Regions from separate parts of the Variovorax sp. PAMC26660 genome, predicted to be linked through region 2. Evidence: riboswitches for the same ligand, from Rfam matches in the RefSeq annotation. Region 2 holds a riboswitch; the other holds the start of a gene.
What was found. Region 2 has a riboswitch for thiamine pyrophosphate ahead of thiC (phosphomethylpyrimidine synthase ThiC). Riboswitches for the same ligand answer to the same signal wherever they lie in the genome.

Region 1 (7,628 bases), 3.2 Mb from region 2:
CAAAGGGCTTGTCGTTGATCAGGATGTTCATCGTCATGCGTTGTCGGAGGTCTCCATGCCGAAGCTGCGCGCAAGCGTGGCGTGGCCGTGCGCGAGCAACTGCATCGTGGCGTCGAGCAGGGCGGGCGCGATCATGAAGCCGTGGCGGTACAGGCCGTTGATCTGCAGCACGCGCGGCTGCGGCTGGCGAATGGCAGGCAGGTTGTCGGGCAGCGTGGGACGGCACTGCGTGGCGATCTCCACGATGCGCGCTTCGGCAAAACCGCTGTGCACGGCGTAGGCGGCGCTCAGCAGTTCCAGCGTGGAGCGCACGCTGGCGGGCGACATGTCGTCCGACTCGATCTCCGTCGCGCCGATCACGAAGATGTTGCCGGGCTTGGGCGCGATGTAGAGCGGATAGCGCGGATGCACGAGGCGCGTGGGGCGCTGCAGCGTCACTTCGGGCGCATGCACGCGGATCACCTCGCCGCGCACGCCGCGCAGCGCCTGCCACTGGGGCTTGGCGCCCAGGCCGCGGCAGTCGATCACCCAGTCGGGCTGGCCCGGTTGGCCGGGTGAGAAGTCCGCCAGTGCGCGAGGTGATTGCCAGTGCAGGTCGACGTTCGGGCTGCCCTGCAAGGTGGCGAGCAGCGATGCAAGCAGGGCGCGGTTGTCGAGCTGGCCTTCGCCCGGCAGGAACAGGCCCTGCGCGAAACGCTGGCCCAGCGAAGGCTCGAGCGCGGCGATGGCTGTCGCGTCGAGCGTTTGCATCGGCGCGAGTTCGGGGACCTGCGCGCCAGTCGTGGCGAGCACCCGCGCAAGCCGCGAGGCTTCGGCCGCATCCTGCCGGTGCCAGAGCACCAGCGTGCCTTCGCGCTGGAAGAACACGGGCTGTGCGAGCGAGGCCAGCAGTTCGGGCCAGCGCGACAGCGCGTGCTGCCCCATGCGCACGACCGAGACCGGCGCCACGGCCGATTCGGCCAGCGGCGCGAGCATGGCTGCGGCCACGCGCGCGGCCGCACCCTCGGCGTCGGCGCTGCCCGCTTCGTACAGGTCGACCTTGCAGCCAGCCTGCGCCAGCGAAACCGCCAGTAGCCGGCCCATGAGGCCCGCGCCGAGGATGGCGACTGATTGAAATGGCAGGCTCATGGTCTTGCTCCTTCCCCCTCTGGGGGAAGGCTGGGATGGGGGCAGGCAGAGCGCCCAATAGATACGCCGCTTGCCCCCACCCCGACCCTCCCCCGGAAGGGGAGGGAGAAATGCAAGGCAGGTCGCCGATAATTTTCCGTATGACCCAAGGACTTCCCCAGCGCTACGCACGCGTGCTTTCCATCGCCGGTTCCGACAGCGGCGGCGGTGCCGGCATCCAGGCCGATCTCAAGACCTTCGCGGCCCTCGGCTGCTACGGCATGACGGCCATCACCGCGCTCACCGCGCAGAACACGCTGGGCGTGTCGGGCATTCACGGCGTGCCGCCCGATTTTCTGAAGGCGCAGATCCAGGCGGTGATCGAGGACATCGGCGTCGATGCCGTCAAGCTCGGCATGCTGCATACGCCCGAGGTGGTGGAGGTCGTGGCCTGGGCCATCGACCGCTATCAATTGAAGAACGTGGTGCTCGATCCGGTCATGGTCGCCACGAGCGGCGACCGGCTGATCGCCGCGGAGACCGTGCAGGTATTGGTGCGCGAGCTGTTCCCGCGCGCGTTGGTCGTCACGCCCAATCTCGACGAGGCTGCGTTGCTGATCGGCCATGCCATTGACGGGGTGGATGCGCTCGATGGCGCCGCCGACGAACTGCTGGCGCTCGGCGCGAAGGCCGTGCTGCTCAAGGGCGGCCATCTGCCGGGCGACGATGTGGTCGACGTGCTGTTGCAGTCCGATGGCGCTCGCAAGCGCCTGGCCTCGAGGCGCATCGCAAGCCGCAACCTGCATGGCACCGGCTGCACGCTGTCGTCCGCCATCGCGGCGCACCTGGCACTGGGCTTGGCCTTGCCCGAGGCGGTCGAAAAGGCGCGCACGTACATCCTCGGCGCGATGGCCGCCGGCGCGAACGTGCAGATCGGCGCGGGCCATGGTCCGCTCAACCACGGCTTTGCGCCAGTGCCGACGTACCGCCTGCCCGCGACGGGCGGCTGAGCCACGCAAGCACGAAGGTCGCGGCCAGCGTCGGCAATGCCGAGCCCAACTGGGGCGCCCACTTGGCAAGGGCGTGGTACGCCGCGATGCCCGCGATCCAGATCAGCGCCGCGCCGAAGTCGACCTGGCGCGTGCCGGTAGCCACCACCGATTGACCACTGCCCAGGCGCCCGAGGATCACGCCGTACAGCGGCACGAACACCGAACTCAGCAGCAGCAGGAAAGGTTCGAGCGTGTGCATCGGCAGCACCAGCGCCAGTGCAATGCACAGCGTGGCCAGCAGCAGGCCCCAGCGCCGCACGCTCCAGCGCGGCAGCAGGCTGTGGGTGGAGACCGAGCCCGAGTAGACGTCGCCATAGGCGTTGTCGAGTTCGTCGATGAGGATGAGGCCCAGCGCCACCAGCCCGCCCTGTGCGAGCAGCAGCGCGGTGACGAGGCTGACGCCCGGTTCGGCCACGCTCACCACCATCACGCCCAGCGCGTAGCACCAGATATTGGCCAGCGCGTAGCCGATCCAGGTGCCGCTGAACGCGCTGCCCAGACCACCCGTGCTGCGCTTGCCGTGCCGCGCATAGTCGGCCACCAGCGGCAGCCATGACACCGGCATCGCGATCACCAGGTCGAGCGCGCCGAACATGCCCATGCTGCCGTCGCCCGGCCGCGCCCAGAAGGCGTCCAGCCCCTTGGCCTGCAGCCGCGTCGCGAACTGCCAACTGAGCCACAGCAACGACAGCACCACCAGCGGCAGGCCGAATCGGCTGACGAAGCGCCGCACCAGCTTGACCATCGATCCCGCAAGCAGCGCCAGCAACACCGCGCCCCACAGCAGCGTGGTCAGCACGCCGCCCCAAAAGGAGCCGAGCGACGGGCCGAAAGCCAGTTGGCCGATGGCCTGCGTGCCCTCGCGCATGATCACCAGCTCGAAAGTGGTCCAACCCACCAGTTGCACGATGTTGAGCAGCACCGGCAGGCGCGCGAAGGCGCTGCCGTAGGTGGCATGCATCAGGCCGGCGCTGGCCAGTCCGCTTTCGCAGCCCAGCCGCGCGGTCCAGGCCAGCAGGCCGGCGCCGAGGCAGGAGCCCAGCACGATCGCGATGGCCGCGTCGCGCGTGCCCACTGCCGGAACCAAGTAGGCGCCGATCTGCATGACCAGCAGGCCGACGCCCAGGCTGAACCACAGCGAGGCATGGTCATGCCAGCCAAAGACGCGCTTCGACGCGGGCAGCGGCGAGAGCGCCTCGTTGGCGCGGGAAGATTCGTTGTTGTCGTCGTGTGCCATCCGTTTGCTCCAGTGCAAAAGGTTTGGCAGGTGGGCGAGGCTCCAGCGGCTCGGCCGTCGCGCGAGACAACGCGACAGGCCGCCGGACCAGCTTCCCTGCGCGAGGATTACCTCAGTCAGGTTCAAAGGGACTCTCTCAGTCAGCCCCGGAACGGATTCCGGCTCGACACCCCTAGCAATGCACTGCAGCGAACTGCGGCGCGGGGAGGATTTTATCCCTTGCCGGAAAGTGCATCGCCGCGCGTGCCATGGCCATGCTGCGAACGGGAGAAAATCAAGGCCAATAACAAGGGCGCGTTTCAATGCGCGGGAGGGAAACCGTATGGCAGATGATGATTTCAGGCGTTCGGACATGGCAGGGCCTTTGCCGGTCGGCTCCGACAACACTTCGCGAACGCGCATGCGGCGCTTCAGGGTCGATGTCGGCACCATCATCTGCGCCGTCGCGCTGGTGCAATCGCTGCTGCTGGTGGCTTTCGGCTACTGGGCAGCGGAACGGCTGGTGTCGAGGGTGGGTGAGTCCGCGCACAAGGTCAACCACGACCGGGTCGAGGACAACGTGCTGGCCTTCCTCGCCAAGACAGAAGCGTTGGTGCGCGCCATCGCCCACACGCCCAGCCTGCATCCGGCGGGCCAAGACGGCGACCAGACCGCAGAGTTGCTCTGGACCGCGCTGGAGCAGACGCCCGAGCTCGACAGCATCGGCGTGACCAGCGACGACGGCCACCAGTTGATGGCGCTGCGCCAGCCCGTGCCAGCCGTGCGGCAGGTCCTGCGCGATCCGACGTTCAGCACCGAGACGTGGGAATACAAGCAGCCACCCGATTCAGACGGCGACAGCGACCCGAGGCAGCGCTATGCGACGACCCGCATCGAGGCCTTCCGCAGTGACGACGACCCGACGAAGGACGGCGAATACCTGCAAGCCGAGAAGGCGCGGCACGCGGTATGGACCGCACCTTTCCTGCTGCCAGCGGAGAAGGAACTCGGCGTCAGCCACGCGCGGCCGAGCCACCGACGCGACGACGAAGGCGCGCCCCAGACGCTGGTGGTGGCCGCCGACGTGTCGTTGGGCCATCTCTCCAGCCTGGTCCGGCTGTTCGGTGGCACCGGCCATGGCAACAGCGCGTTGCTGAGCGCCGACCACCACGTGATCGCACGTGGCGACCAGCCCCACGTCGTTCGCGTGCTGGAAGATCCACAAGGTGGCGTGCTCGGCGCGCTGCACGCGCACATGCTGGCCAACGGCAGCCGGGGCTGGACCGAAGACACGGCCTTCACCCTTGACCATGAGGGAGCGCGCTACCGGGTGCAGACATCGCTCATCGCGGGCACGGGCTGGCGGCTCGTGAGCTGGGAGCCCGAAGACGCGCTGCTCGGCGGCCTGCATCGCAACGTGCTCTGGTCGCTGCTGCTCACGTTGAGCTTTCTTGCCATCGCGCTCTTCATTTCGCTGCGCCTGTCGAAGCTCGTGACCGCGCCGATCGAAAACCTCTCGCGCACCGCCCGCCGCATCGGGCGGCTGGAACTTGACGACCTGCCGCTCGAGAAGAGCCGGGTGCTGGAAATCCAGCACCTCAACCAGGCGCTGGACGATTCCGCGCGCAGCCTCAAGGCCTTCAGCAAGTTCGTGCCGGTCGATGTGATCAAGCAGCTCATTGCTGATGGCCACACGCTCGCGCCCAGTGGGGCGCCGCGCCGCATCACCGCGATGTTCACCGACGTGGAAGGCTTCACCACTATTTCGGAATCGATGGAAGCCGATGTGCTGATGCGCCAGTTGACCGAGTACTTCAACCTCGCCACAGGCGTGTTCGCACGGCACGGTGGCGTGGTCGACAAGTTCATGGGCGACGGCATCATGGTGCTGTGGGGGGCGCCGGCAGACCTGCCGGATGCGGAGTACCAAGCCTGCGTCGCGTCGCTCGAACTGCACGCCGAGATGAACGAACTCAACCAGAAGTGGCGCGACGAGGGCTTGCACGAGTTCCGCACACGCATCGGCATCCACACGGGTCTCGCGGTGGCGGGTGTGCTCGGCTCCAGCGATCGCCTGTCGTACACGGCCCTGGGCGATGTGATCAACGTGGCGAGCCGCATCGAAGGCACCAACAAGCAACTGGGCACGCGCACGTTGCTCTCCGAGGAAACGTTCGCGGGGCTGCAAGGGCGGCTCGCCACGCGCCGCATCGAGGAACTGGTGGAACTGCGCGGGCGGCAGACGCGGATGGTGCTCTACGAGCTGCTGGAGCCTACGCAGTCCTGATGACCCTGCTGGCGAAAGCTTCCAATCCGTCGATGGTGATCTGCACGTGCCGCTCGAAGCTGCCGTCCAGCGGCACTGTCGTGCCGTTGTCCCAGCGCACGATGAAGGCCTTGTTGGCCAGCAACGGCAGGTGGCGCGTGAGCACCGGGTGGTCGAGCGGGCGAATGGTGTGGACGCGTTCGCGCAGTTCCTCGGCCCAGGCCTGCGTGTTGTCGGAGGGCAGGGGCGAGAACTCCATCGTCACGAAGCCCAGCATGGCCGCGATCACGCAGTTGTAGGCCTCCAGCAGCGATTCGCCCTCGAAGCCGGCTTCGATCAGAGCCGCAAGCACGCCCTCGACAAGCTCGGTCGGCAGGCTGCCGTTCGACACCAACTGGGCGCCGAGCAATTGCGCCACGTTCGGGTGACGCCGCACGGTGGCGCGGCAGCGGCGGAACAGTTCGGCGATCCATGCCTGCCACGTCAGCTTGCCCGCTGACGGCGTGACTTCGGCCATCGCCGTGGCGGCCACCTCGGCGAGCAGCGCTTCGCGCGTGCTCACATGCCAGTGCACCGTGGCCGGATAGACGCCCAGCCGCGTCGCGATCTCGCGCATGCTGAAGGCGCCGAGGCCGAATTCGTCGATGTATTCCAGCGCCGCTTCGGCGATGCGCTGCTTCGTCAACGCAGCGCCGCCTGCTGGGCGACCGGCGGTCCTGGGCGGGGGCTTGGCAGGTGTTTTCTTCATGGAAGCCGCCATTGTGCAGGCGATCAATTAATCGTATAAATAATATTAATTGAGCATTGATCAATTAAATGCGCCGCAAACGCCCGGACGTACCACCATCGAGAGGACATCTTCCATGACCGACACCGCGATCAACAAGGCCCTTGAGAAGGCGCACCGGCAGTTCACCGAGAGCAACCCGGTGAGCCTGCGCCAGTTCGAGGAACAAGCGCGCTACATGCCTGGCGCCAACAGCCGCTCGGTGTTGTTCTACGCACCGTTCCCTCTCACCATCGCAAAAGGCGAGGGTGCTGCGCTCTGGGACGCAGACGGCCACCGCTATGCCGACTTCATCGCCGAATACACGGCCGGCGTCTACGGCCACTCGGCGCCCGAGATCCGCGATGCCGTCATCGAGGCGATGAAGAGCGGCATCAACCTCACGGGCCACAACCTGCTCGAAGGGAAGCTCGCCCAAGTCATCTGCGAGCGCTTTCCGCAGGTCGAGCAATTGCGCTTCACCAACTCGGGCACGGAGGCGAACCTGATGGCGCTCACCGCGGCGCTGCATTTCACGGGGCGCCGCAAGATCGTGGTGTTCTCCGGTGGCTATCACGGCGGCGTGCTGGGGTTCGGCGCGAAGCCGTTGCCGACGACAGTGCCTTTCGACTTTCTGGTGTTGCCCTACAACGACGCGCAGACCGCACGCGAGCAGATCGACGCGCACGGGCCGGAAATCGCGGCCATCCTGATCGAGCCGATGCAAGGGGCCAGTGGCTGCATTCCGGGGCGTCTCGACTTCCTGCAGGCACTGCGCGACGAGGCCACGCGTGTCGGTGCACTGCTGGTCTTCGACGAAGTCATGACCTCACGCCTGGCGCCGCACGGCCTGGCGAACAAACTCGGCATTCGCTCCGACCTGACGACGCTGGGCAAGTACATCGGCGGCGGCATGTCTTTCGGCGCATTCGGTGGACGCCGCGACGTGATGGCGCTGTTCGACCCGCGCACGGGGTCGCTCGCGCACTCGGGCACCTTCAACAACAACGTGATGACGATGGCGGCTGGGTATGCGGGCCTGACGAAGCTGTTCACGTCCGAGGCGGCGGGCGCGCTGGCCGACCGGGGTGACGCCATGCGCGCGCGCCTCAACGCGTTGTGTGCGAAAGAGGGCGTGGTCATGCAGTTCACCGGCCTGGGTTCGCTGATGAACGCGCATTTCGTGAAGGGCGAAGTCTTGCGCTCCGAAGACCTGGCGGC
Region 2 (7,628 bases):
GTCCAGATTTTCATGAAAGCAGCAGGCGCTGCGACGCGCGATGTGCGTGCGTCAGGCTGGCTGCGAGATCGACGCCAGCGCGTCCGCAATGGACTGGCTGTCTTCGGGACGCACCAGCTTCGCGACCTGCTGGCCGTCGCGCATGAACACCAGCGTGGGCCACAGCCGCACGTTGAACGAACGGCCCAGCGGGCGCCCGCTGCCGTCTTCGACCTTGATGCGTGGAATGTCCGGGTACTTGGCAAAGGCCTCGGCAATGTTCGGCTGCGCGGCCTTGCAGATGCCGCACCAGTTGGTGCCGAACTCCACGACGGCAGGGCCCTTGAGGGCGTCGATCTCCGTGCGGTCGGGTTGCTCGGTCTTGTACTCGGATGTCATGGGGCTGGCTCCTGTTTCGGGTCTGTCGTCGACGCGGCCGTCGGTCGCGTCATTGCACCAGAAACTCAGGCTGCCTGCAGCCGGTAGGCCGATAGCAGCGCGGGCAATTCGGCCATGTCGCTGAACACCTTCACCGCGCCCACGCTCAGCAGTGGCCCGGGGCCGCTGTGGCCGGATTCGCCGGTGCTGTAGCCGAACACCGTGGCGCCCGCAGCCACGCCCGCCATCGTGCCGGTGACCGTGTCTTCGACGATGGCGCAACGGCGCGGGTCGACGCCGAGGGCTTCGGCGGCGGCCAGGTACACGTCGGGATGCGGCTTGGAGTGAGGCATTTCGTGCCCGCTGAAAATGCGCCCCTGGAAGCAGTCGAGCAGCCCGACCTTGGCCAGTTGCAGCTCGACCTTGTGGCGGTCGGCGCCCGAAGCGCAGGCGATGCGCCCCTTGAGCCTGGTGTGGATTTCACGAATGGCGGCAGGCGCATTGGGAATCGCGACCAGGTCGCGCTCCAGGGCTTCGTTGCGGCGAGCCCGGAACGCCTTGAGCCATTCCGGCGTGATCGCGAAACCGGTCTTCGATTCGATGAGCGCGGCCTCGTCCTTCACGGCCTTGCCGGTGAAGGTGTTCATCGACTCTTCGGTCGTGATGTGCCAGCCCAGCTCGCCCAGCATTTCGGCAAGGACGCGGTTGGTGATGGGCTCGGAATCCACGAGGACGCCGTCGCAGTCGAACAGGACTGCGGCAAAAGGAAATGGAGTCATTGCACTGGGGAGGTTCGGGGGAGTGGCCCCATGGTAGCAATGACCCCGGCGCCGCCAGGGCGCCCGCTCAGGAAACCGAACGGATCGGGATGTACATCTCGCCACCGCCGGCCATGAATTCCTTCGACTTTTCCTCCATGCCCGCCGCCACGGCCGCAGCCTCGGCCACGCCCTTTTTGGCCGCGTACTCGCGCACTTCCTGCGTGATCTTCATCGAGCAGAACTTGGGGCCGCACATCGAACAGAAATGCGCCACCTTGCTCGAATCCTTGGGCAGGGTTTCGTCGTGGAATTCGCGCGCCGTGTCGGGGTCCAGGCCCAGGTTGAACTGGTCTTGCCAACGGAACTCGAAACGTGCCTTGCTCAATGCGTCGTCGCGCGAGCGCGCACCCGGGTGCCCCTTGGCCACGTCCGCCGCATGCGCGGCGATCTTGTAGGCAATGATCCCCTGCTTCACGTCGTCGCGATCGGGCAGGCCCAGATGCTCCTTGGGCGTCACGTAGCACAGCATCGCGGTGCCGGCCCAGCCGATCATCGCGGCGCCGATGGCGCTGGAGATGTGGTCGTAGCCCGGCGCGATGTCGATGGTCAGCGGCCCGAGCGTGTAGAACGGCGCCTCGTGGCAGTGCTTGATCTGCTCGTCCATGTTGGCCTGGATCATGTGCATCGGCACGTGGCCCGGGCCTTCGATCATGGTCTGCACGTCGTGCTTCCACGCGATCTTCGTCAGCTCGCCCAGGGTGCGCAGTTCGGCGAATTGCGCTTCGTCGTTGGCGTCCGCGCCGGAGCCGGGACGCAGCCCGTCACCGAGCGAGAAGCTCACGTCGTACGCCTTCATGATGTCGCAGATGTCCTCGAAGCGCTCGTAGAGAAAGCTCTCCTTGTGGTGCGCGATGCACCACTTGGCCATGATCGAGCCGCCGCGCGACACGATGCCCGTCATGCGGTCGGCCGTCAGGTGAATGAACGGCAGGCGCACGCCGGCGTGGATGGTGAAGTAGTCGATGCCTTGCTCCGCCTGCTCGATCAGCGTGTCGCGGAAGATTTCCCAGGTCAGGTCTTCGGCCACGCCGCCCACCTTCTCCAGCGCCTGGTAGATCGGCACGGTGCCGATGGGCACGGGGCTGTTGCGCACGATCCAGTCGCGCGTGGTGTGGATGTTCTTGCCGGTCGACAGGTCCATCACGTTGTCGGCGCCCCAGCGGATCGCCCACACGAGTTTTTCGACCTCTTCCTCGATGCTGGAAGTGACGGCCGAATTGCCGATGTTGGCGTTGATCTTGACCTTGAAGTTGCGGCCGATGGCCATCGGCTCGACTTCGGGGTGGTTGATGTTGGCCGGGATGATCGCGCGGCCACGGGCCACCTCGTCGCGCACGAACTCGGGCGTGATGATGCGCGGAATGCTCGCGCCCATCGGGTTGCCGGCCACGCGCTTGGCGCGCTCTTCATTGGCGAGGTATTCGGCCATCCACTCGCGCTTGCCGTTTTCGCGCAGCGCCACGTATTCCATCTCGGGCGTGACGATGCCGCGGCGCGCGTAGTGCATCTGCGTGACGTTGGCGCCCGACTTGGCGCGGCGCGGCGTGCGCTGCAGGGCTGCGGCACCGGCGCGCAGTTCGGCCAGGCGCTGGGCGTCGTGGTCCTGGGCGTGCTTCAGGCCTTCGTCCAGCGCCTGGTGCGAGCGGCCTTCGTAACTTTCGGTGTCATTGCGCTCGATCACCCAGGCGCCGCGCACGTCGGGCAGGCCGCGGCGCACGTCGATCTCGACCTTGGCGTCGGTGTACGGGCCCGAGGTGTCGTAGAGCGACACGGTCTCGCCGTTGGTGAGCAGCACGTCGCGCACCGGCACGTTCAGGTCGGGCCGGCTGCCCGGAATCAGGCACTTGTGGGACGCGGGAAAGGGCTCGCGCGTGAGCGAGAGCAAAGAGGTGAACTTGTCGGGGGCATTCATCGGGGCACTCCTTGTTGAGGGAAAGGGTGCTCCGCAATCGCTCGGTGGGCCTTCGGGCCGTCACGGAAGGGGGGGGTGACGGACGGACCGAAGTCAGGGAGTGCAGCTCTTCTTACGCCGGTATGACCCGGATCAAGTTCGCGGGTCGGCTGCTTTGCCATCTCAGCACACCACTTGTGTGCACCCCGGAGCGAGGCCGATTGTGCGAGCCTCGGCCCGGTGCGTCAACCCAGGGGCTGCTGCAGGTCGCCTTCGAGGTAGTACCAGCGCTCGTCTTCCCGTACGAAACGGCTGCGCTCGTGCAGGCGCGTGGCGGCGCCCGTGGCCGCGCTGCGCTGGCGCGCAACGAACTCGACCTCGGCATGGTCCGCGTCCAGCACGGAGCGCGAACGGATGTCCAGCCCCAGCCATTTGACGCCCGGCTCGAACTCGATCGAGGCCGGCCGTTTCGACGCATGCCAGCTGGCGAGCAGGTATTCGGCCCGCTCCAGCACGAAGGCCGAATAGCGCGAACGCATCAGCGATTCGGCGTCGGGGGCGGGTGTGTTCTCGAAATCGTCGAGGTAGCGGCCACAGCACAAGGCGTAGCCGATGGGCTTGTCGCGGCGGTCGGTGCGACCGCAGGGGCAAGGTCCGGTGGTGGGATCGATGGCGCTCATGAAGACCGCTATTGGAACACCTCGCGGGCGAGGTGCCGATGGGGCAAGCCCGGAGCCAGGGTGAATCGACATTCAAACGGGGCCGTTGAATGTCGATTCACCCTAGGCCCGACGGCTGCCAGCGATGGCTTCCTGCAGGGCCTGTGCCTGCGCAGGCTTGTAGATCAGCGCATAGCCCGCGCGCTCGACTTCGGCCCGCGTTGCATGGGCGGTTTCACCCGTGAGAATGACCACGCTGCGCACCTTGCCGACCGCCTGCAGGGCCTGCGCGGCGGCCAGCCCCGAGAGGCCGCTGCCCAGTCGCAGGTCGCTCAGCATCAGGTCGAACACACCGCCGTGCTGCAGGGCCTCGCGCGGGTTGGAAGCCAGCGCCACTTCGTGGCCCCAGCCGCACAGCAGCGAGCGCATCGCCTCGCGCACGGGCTGCTCGTCGTCGAGCACCAGGATGCGAACGGGCGACAGGTCCGCCCCGGGCTCGGCCGGCGCATCGGCCACGGCGACGTCGGCATCCACGGGCGACGCCACCGCTTCTTCAAGCTCCAGCGAAAAGGTGCTGCCACGGCCCGGCGCGGTGCGCACCTCGATGCGCGAGCCCATGACCTGCGCCATGCTCGCCACCAGCGACAAGCCCAGCCCGAGGCCGCGGCTGCGGTCGCGCCCCGGGTTGTCGACCTGGAAGAACTCCTCGAACACCTGCTCCTGGTGCTGCGCCTCGATGCCCAGGCCCGAGTCGCGCACCTCGATGCGCCAGGCAGGCACGCCATTGCGCGGATGCTGCAGCCGCCGTGCGAACACGAAGACCGTGCCGCTCGGCGTGTACTTGATGGCGTTGTCGATCAGGTTGCCCAGCACCCGCGCAAGCATGCGCGCATCGGCCCGTACCACGGCCTCGGTCGGGCGCACGCGCAGTGCCAGCCCCTTGGCGTCTGCCAGGGCCCCGAAACGCCCGTGCAGCGACTCGAAGACCGTGTCCAGGTACAAGGGCTCCAGCCGCACCGGCGCAACGCCGCCGTCGAGCTGCGCGATGTCGAGCAGCGCGTCGATGGAACCACGCAGCGCATCGACGCTGTCGCGCATGAAACGCAGGTTGTCGGCACTGGGCGCGGTGCGGGTGTTGAGGGCGTCCACAAAGATCGCCAGCGCATGCATGGGCTGGCGCAGGTCATGGTTGGCGGCCGCGAAGATGCGCGCGCGCTGCGCCGCCAGGTGCGCGACGTGGTCGAGCTGGCGCGCCAGCGCATCGGCCAGCCGCGCCTTCTCGAAGCCAGCCTCGATGGCGCCCACGATCAGCCGGTTCTGCTTGCGCGCGTAGTAGAGCGCGGCAAACATCTGCGAGACCACCAGGCAGCCCATGATGAGCTGCACGCTGCCCGGCTCGACCACCAGCCGCAGCGCCATGCCCATGAACATCGGCACGCTGAAGCACACGGCCGCCAGCCACCACTGCGCCAGCGCCGCAATGACGACGCCGGAAACGCCGCTGATGAAAAAGTACATCAGCAGGATCAGCGCGAGGTTGTCGTGCGGAAAGAACAGCCACGGCGCCAGTGCCCAGATCAGCCCCGGCACCAGCATGCGCAGCTCCAGCCGCCGGCGCGTCTGCACGGCCGTGGCAACCTCGATGCTGGCCGGGTCGAAGCGGCGCAGGTGGCGGTGCCGCTGCCACTGTGAGGTGTGCACGAGCACGCCCCAGACCAGCGCGCCCGGGTCGCCGGTGAGTACGAGAAAAGTAATCCAGAAGATCGCGGCGACCGTGGCCGCCATCAGCGGCGTGTCGAAGGTATCGATCACGAAGGCCCGCGCAAGGCTCTGGTCGACCAGCGGATTCGCATTGGGCGACTCGACCCAGTAGTCGCGTATGCGCCGCAGGACCACTCCCAGGAAGGGCTTGCGGACGGGGCTGGAAGGGGATGAGGGCATGAGCAGAAGCCGGCCCATGATTTTGCGCGTATTGCATGACGCCGGGGTACCCACCCGGACATCCACCATTGGCGCGGCGCTTGCTAAACGTTAGCCTTACTCCGGCACATGAAAGAGCGAGGCGGCGATGTACCTGACAGGCTCTGAACAGCACGCGCTGCGTGGCGTTTTCACGCTGCTGGCGCAAGACCGCGACGAACGCGAGACCCGCGAGCGCCTGGGCTGGGCGCTGCTCGACCTGCTGCATGCGGACCAGTTCGCCTCCTTCGTGTGGGATGCGGACAGCGGCAGCTTCGGCGCGCGCGTGGCGCTCAACATGGACCCCGCCAACCTCGATCGCTATGCGCAGTGGCACCAGCACCATGACCCGATCACCTTCGTGCTGCAGTCGCACCGCCGCGCCACGCGCGTGACCGACGTGATGCCGCAGCGCGCGTTGATGCGCACCGCGTTCTTCACCGACTTTCTCTCGCGCGACGGACTGCACTGGGGCATGAACCTGCATGCCTTCGAGGGCGAACGGGCACTGGGCGACCTGCGCATCTGGCGCCGCAAGGGACGCGGCGATTTCGGCGATCACGAGAAGGCGCTGCTCGACCTGATCGAGCCGGCCTTCGCGGGCGCGCTGCAACGTGCGCAGCGCACGGCGGCTCTTGCGCTGCCCTCCCCTCGCGATGGGCGCGAAGCCGCCTGGACCTTGCTGAGCGCACGCGAACAAGAGGTCGCCTGTTGCGTGCGCGAAGGGCTGACCGACAAGGAGATCGCGCGGCGCATGGCGGTGGGCGTGCCCACGGTGCGCACCTACCTGCGGCGCATCTTCGACAAGCTGGGCATCGAGCGCCGCTCGGCGCTGGCGGGCTGGGGCACGCCAGCGCGCTGACCCATCACTTCGGCGCAGGCAGGCGGCCGAGCACGCCTTCGATGGCCAGGCCCACGGCCAGCAGTTGGCGGTCGCTGCCTGCAGGACCGTCCAGCTCCAGCCCCACCGGCAGGCCGCTGGTCGCGCCCAGGCCCGAAGGCAACTGCACGCCGGGAATGCCGGCATTGCTGCCCGGGTCGGTGTTCTGGATCAGCGCACCGAAGTTCTCGGGGCTGCTGGCTTCGGGTGCGGCCGCCAACGCCACACGCGGCACTGTGGGGAACACCAGTGCGTCGAGCCTGTTCTTCGCGAAGGTGTCGCGGTAGAGCTTCTGCAACGCAGGCCGGGCAACGCGCATGGCGTTGTCGTAGACCGGCTTTGCATCGACCACGCCATTCGGTGCCGGCAGCTTGCGCGGGATCACGAAGGCGTCGAAGGTGCCCTTGACGTCGGGGCTGGCGATGCCGGCCGCGAGCTGTGCGATGTCGATGCCGGTGCGGTACTTCGCAAGGTAGGCCGCCATGTCGTCGTGCGCCTCGTAGAGCGCGAGCGGAAAGCCGATGGCACCGTTCAGTTCCATCAGCTTCGGCATCTCCACATCCACCAGCGTGACGCCGGCCGCGCGCAGCTTGGCCAGTGCGGCATCGGTGGTGGCGCGCGTGTCCGCATCGAGGTTCGCGTAGAAGGCTGGCACCACGCCGAGCCGCACGCGCTTCAGGTCGGCGGGCTTGAGCGGCACGCCACCGGCGATCACGCGGTCGAGCAGCGCGACATCGGCCACCGACTGCGCCATCGGCCCTGCCGTGTCGCGCGTGTGCGAGATCGGTGCGATGCCCTGCTGCGAATAACGCCCCATGGTGGGCCGCAGCGACGCGCAGCCGTTGAAGGCGCAAGGAATGCGCACCGACCCGCCGGTGTCGGTGCCCAGCGCAGCCGGTGCCATGCGCGCACCGAGCGCAGCGCCGTTGCCCGACGACGAACCGCCTGCGATGCGGCTCGCGTCATAGGCATTGCGCACGCCCACCTCGGGCCCGGTCTGGAACGCCGGGTTGTAGCCGGTCACGCCGAAGGCCAGCTCGTGCATGTTCGACTTGCCGAGC

Region 1: it holds a riboswitch for thiamine pyrophosphate, as region 2 does, so the genes downstream of both, H7F35_RS27840 (purine-cytosine permease family protein) here and thiC (phosphomethylpyrimidine synthase ThiC) in region 2, are expected to answer to the same signal.

Annotation. Positions count from the first base shown of each region.
Region 1 is NZ_CP060295.1:5,891,350-5,898,977, forward strand. Features, by position in the region: gene thiS (sulfur carrier protein ThiS) at 1-37, opposite strand, end outside; gene H7F35_RS27830 (FAD-dependent oxidoreductase) at 34-1,128, opposite strand; gene thiD (bifunctional hydroxymethylpyrimidine kinase/phosphomethylpyrimidine kinase) at 1,269-2,117, shown strand; gene H7F35_RS27840 (purine-cytosine permease family protein) at 2,062-3,396, opposite strand; TPP riboswitch at 3,473-3,580, opposite strand; gene H7F35_RS27845 (adenylate/guanylate cyclase domain-containing protein) at 3,749-5,662, shown strand; gene H7F35_RS27850 (TetR/AcrR family transcriptional regulator) at 5,649-6,389, opposite strand; gene H7F35_RS27855 (aspartate aminotransferase family protein) at 6,505-7,628, shown strand, end outside.
Region 2 is NZ_CP060295.1:1,694,759-1,702,386, forward strand. Features, by position in the region: gene H7F35_RS08120 (thioredoxin family protein) at 52-378, opposite strand; gene H7F35_RS08125 (HAD family hydrolase) at 444-1,136, opposite strand; gene thiC (phosphomethylpyrimidine synthase ThiC) at 1,204-3,090, opposite strand; TPP riboswitch at 3,183-3,288, opposite strand; gene H7F35_RS08135 (YchJ family protein) at 3,315-3,749, opposite strand; gene H7F35_RS08140 (hybrid sensor histidine kinase/response regulator) at 3,852-5,669, opposite strand; gene H7F35_RS08145 (helix-turn-helix transcriptional regulator) at 5,797-6,549, shown strand; gene iaaH (indoleacetamide hydrolase) at 6,554-7,628, opposite strand, start outside.